2 regions of the Promicromonospora sp. NPDC023805 genome follow, and region 2 is predicted to be linked to the other one. Evidence: predicted binding sites of a transcription regulator. Region 2 holds the regulator's gene; the other holds the start of a gene.
What was found. The regulator Rex, encoded in region 2, represses fermentation and respiration genes when NADH is low (regulators of the CRP and FNR family bind a similar motif). The targets are predictions, from matches to a motif close to CTTGTGAANNNNTTCACAAG.
Positions count from the first base shown of each region.

Region 1 (2,194 bases), on a different contig from region 2:
ACGGCTGGAACCGCGGCCTGCTCTGGCCCTGACCTGTCCCTCCGCACGCACCCCATGACGCCGCCCGACGAAGGAGCCCCACCGTGAGCAGCACAGAAGGCAACACAGTGAGCAGCACCAGCACCGTCTCGCACGCCCTTGCCGACTCCGACGCGGGCCTCGGCACGCTGATCTCCGCCGTCGGGCACCTGACCGATGCGGACCTTGCCGCGCCGTCGACCCTTGAGGGCTGGACGCGCGGGCACGTGCTGTCCCATATCGCGGCGCTGGGCACTGCGCTGCGCGGTCAGGCGCAGGCCGCCGAAAACGGCGAGGTGGTCCCCGTCTACGCGAGCCAGGAGGCCCGCAACGCCGGGATCGAGGCAGGCTCGGGCCGCACGGTGGCCGAGCACCTGGCGGTCCTCGGCGCCCTGCGCGACGACCTGGCGAGCGCCTGGCCCGAGCCCGGGTCGCCGCTCTGGGCCGCCCCCAGCGGGTATCGCGGCGGACCCCTCTCGGGCTGCGTGCTCGCCTGGTGGCGCGAGGTGCGGATCCACTCGGTGGACGCCCTGACGGGCACGTCGCAGGAGGTCGGGTACGAGACGTGGGACGACGCCCTGTGCGCCCACCTGCGCGAGTTCCTGGCGGTACGGCTGCCCGACGGCGTCGCCGTCGACGACATCGCCGGCGACCCGCGGGACGTCACGGCGTGGCTCGCCGGGCGCGTGCCGGCGACCCCCCTGCCGGGTGAGCTGCCCGAGCTGGGGCCGTGGCCGTCCGCGGTCCCTGCCCGCTGAGCGGGAGGTGCGGCGGCGAGCGCTGCGAGCGTGAGGGAGGTCACGGATCGCAGCACGTGATTCACGCCACAGCGCTCGTTCAACTTTTCACAAGCCCGCTATCGTTCTTCACGTGACTTCTTATCTCCAGACAGCCCCGCGTCCCTCTGAAGAGGTTGATGTCGCGCTGATCGGCGGAGGGATCATGAGCGCCACCCTCGGCGCGCTGCTCACGATCCTCGAGCCGACCTGGCGTATCGGAATCTACGAGCGCCTGGACGAGGTGGCGCTCGAGTCGTCGAACCCGTGGAACAACGCGGGTACCGGCCACGCCGCACTCTGCGAGCTGAACTACACGCCGGAGCGCAAGGACGGCTCCGTCGACATCTCCAAGGCGGTGAAGATCAACGAGCAGTTCCACACCTCCCGCGAGTTCTGGAACCACCTCCTGACCGCCGGCCTGATGGAGGGCACCGACTTCATCAACGTCACGCCCCACATGACGTTCGTGCGCGGCGCCGAGAACGTCGACTTCCTGCGCCGCCGCTACGAGGCGCTCAGCGTGCACCCGCTGTTCAGCGACATGGAGTTCAGCTCGGACCCCGAGGTCATCGGACAGTGGACGCCGCTGATGACCCAGGACCGCGACGCCGACGAGCCGATCGCGGCCACGCGCGCCGCGGAGGGGACCGACGTCGACTTCGGGTCGCTGACCAAGAAGCTCGTCGAGTTCGCCACGGCGCACAACACAGAGCTGCACCTGAACCACGAGGTCCGGGGCCTGAAGAAGCTGCGGGACGGGCGCTGGCGCCTGAACCTGCACGACCGTTCCTGGAACGCGGGCACCCGCCGTCGTACCGTCCGGGCGAAGTTCGTGTTCGTCGGCGCGGGCGGTGGCGCGCTGCCGCTGCTGCAGGCCTCCGGCATCAAGGAGGCGCGCGGTTACGGCGGCTTCCCGATCTCGGGCGAGTTCCTGCGCACGGACAACCCGGCCATCGTGTCCCAGCACCAGGCCAAGGTGTACGGCAAGGCCGACGTCGGCGCCCCGCCGATGTCCGTGCCCCACCTGGACACGCGCATCGTGGACGGCAAGAGCTACCTGATGTTCGGCCCGTACGCGGGGTTCAGCCCGAACTACCTGAAGAAGGGCAAGTACCTCGGCCTGATCACGTCGCTGCGCCTGCACAACATCGGCACGATGCTCGGCGTCGCCGCGAAGAACATGGACCTCACCGCCTACCTGGTCGGCCAGGTCGTCGCCGCTCCGGAGACCAAGTTCCACGAGCTGCAGCGCTTCATGCCGACCGCGCAGCCGGGCGACTGGGAGCAGATCACCGCCGGCCAGCGCGTCCAGGTGATGAAGTGGGTCAAGGGCAAGGGTGGCGTGCTGGAGTTCGGCACCGAGGTCGTCGCGGCCAAGGACGGCACCATCGCCGGCC
Region 1 covers NZ_JBFAAH010000005.1:64,086-66,279, reverse strand. Annotated here, with positions in the region: gene AB0F70_RS07585 (pyridoxal 5'-phosphate synthase) at 1-32, shown strand, start outside; gene AB0F70_RS07580 (maleylpyruvate isomerase family mycothiol-dependent enzyme) at 84-776, shown strand; gene mqo (malate dehydrogenase (quinone)) at 889-2,194, shown strand, end outside.
Region 1: the regulator Rex is predicted to act here: its motif matches at 851-870, upstream of mqo (malate dehydrogenase (quinone)).

Region 2 (2,194 bases):
ACCCTCGTCGCCGTCGTCTTCCTGGTCCTGGCCTGGGGCGTGCGGTGGGCGGACACACGGCTGCCGGCCACGGACCGTTCGGCCCCGCGCGTGACGTAACCTCGGGTCGTGACAAGTCCTGCCGATGCCCGGGTAGTCCTGTACACACGCGAGGCGTGCCATCTGTGCGAAGACGCACGCGCCGTGGTGGTGCGGGTGTGCGAGGGCGCAGGAGCCCGATGGCGCGAGGTCGACATCGACAGCGCGCCCGCACTGCGGGAGAAGTACGGGGACTATGTCCCCGTGGTCGAGGTGGACGGGGTCCAGCAAGGTTTCTGGCGCGTGGACGGTGCGCGCCTGGCCCGCCTCCTGGCATGATCGTCCCGGCAGTGTGTGCGTACGCCCGCGACACAGTGGTCGCGGGGAGGGGAGCAGCACGTGGTCGAACTCAGTGACGGGACAGTTCCGGCAGCAACCGTAGGGAGGCTGCCGTACTACCTGCGCGCCCTGCGGGACCTCGCGGCCGAGGGGGTGTCCCTCACCTCGTCGACGGAGCTCGCCGAGCGTTCGGGCGTGAGCTCGGCGCAGCTGCGCAAGGACCTGTCCTACCTGGGTTCGTTCGGCACGCGCGGCGTCGGGTACGACGTCGAGTCGCTCGCCTCCTACATCACTGTCGCCCTGGGGCTCGAGACGGAGCACCGGCTGGCGATAGTCGGCATCGGTAACCTCGGGCACGCCCTCGCGAACTACTCCGGCTACACGACGCGTGGCTTCCAGGTGGTGGCGCTGCTCGACGCGTCGCCCGACGTCGTGGGCACCCGCGTGGCCGGCGTGACCGTGGAGCACGTCCGCGACGTCGCGCAGATCATCCAGCGCGAGCGGGTCAGCATGGTCGTGCTCGCGCTGCCGGGTCACGTGGCCCAGGACGTGGCCGACGCCGTCGTGGCCACGGGCGTCCGCGAGATCCTCAGCTTCGCGCCGGTCGCGCTCCAGGTGCCCGACGACGTGGTCGTGCGCTCGGTCGACGTCGGCGGCGAGCTGCAGATCCTGGCGTTCCACGCGGCGACGCGCGCTGCGGCACTCTGACTCTGCGCTGGTGACCGGCACGGGGCCGAAGTCGGCACTTTGCTGGGCGCCTGCGTCGAAGTCGGCAGTTGGTATCGAGATCGGTCCAGCGCTGGACCGATCTCGATGCAAAGTGCCGACCTGGCTGACGACGAGGTGGTGCTGGCGGCCGGTGACTCCATCAGCTATCCGTGCCGTGCCGTGCCGCACCGGATCCGGAACGCGGGCGTGCGGCCGGCCGTCGCGACGTGGTTGATAGTGCACCCCTGAGAGGTGCCGCGTGCTCGGAGATTAGGGTCGCCTCGTGAGATTCCTCGAACAGAACGACACGATCCTGGTCACCGACGGCGGCCTGGCGACCGAGCTGGAAGCACGCGGGAACGACCTGTCGGACGAGCTGTGGTCGGCGCGGCTGCTGGCCGACGCCCCCGACGAGATCAAGGCCGCGCACCTGGCGTTCTTCCGGGCCGGAGCCGTGATCGCGACGACGGCGAGCTACCAGGCGTCGTTCGACGGGTTCGAGGCGCGCGGGATCAGTGGGGACGACGCCGAGCGGCTGCTGCGGCGCAGCGTCGAGCTGGCCCGCGCCGCCCGCGACGAAGTGGCCGACGACGGACGCGAGCGCTGGGTGGCGGCGTCGGTGGGGCCCTACGGCGCGGCGCTCGCCGACGGATCGGAGTACCGGGGCCGGTACGGGCTGAGCGTCGCCGAGCTGGCGGCGTGGCACCGACGTCGTCTGGAAGTGCTGGCCGACGCCGGACCGGACGTGCTGGCGCTCGAGACGATCCCGGACCTGGACGAGGCGGAAGCGCTGATGACGGTGATCTCCGGGATCGGCATCCCCGTGTGGCTGACGTACAGCATCGACGGCAACCGCACGCGTGCCGGGCAGCCGCTGGCCGAGGCGTTCGCCATCGCCCGGGACGTCCCGGAGGTCGTGGCGGTGGGGGTCAACTGCTGTGCGCCGTCCGACGTGTCGGCGGCGGTCGTCACGGCAGGTGCCGTGACCGGGAAGCCGGTGATCGTCTACCCGAACAGCGGCGAGAGCTGGGATGCCGGGCGACGGGCCTGGGCGGGTTCGCCGGAGCACTCCGCACGGCCGGGGCAGCAGGCGCGACAGTGGGTCGTTGACGGTGCGCGGATAGTGGGC
Region 2 covers NZ_JBFAAH010000053.1:7,718-9,911, forward strand. Annotated here, with positions in the region: gene AB0F70_RS27215 (Pr6Pr family membrane protein) at 1-99, shown strand, start outside; gene AB0F70_RS27220 (glutaredoxin family protein) at 109-357, shown strand; gene AB0F70_RS27225 (redox-sensing transcriptional repressor Rex) at 418-1,065, shown strand; gene AB0F70_RS27230 (cupin domain-containing protein) at 1,171-1,314, shown strand; gene mmuM (homocysteine S-methyltransferase) at 1,349-2,194, shown strand, end outside.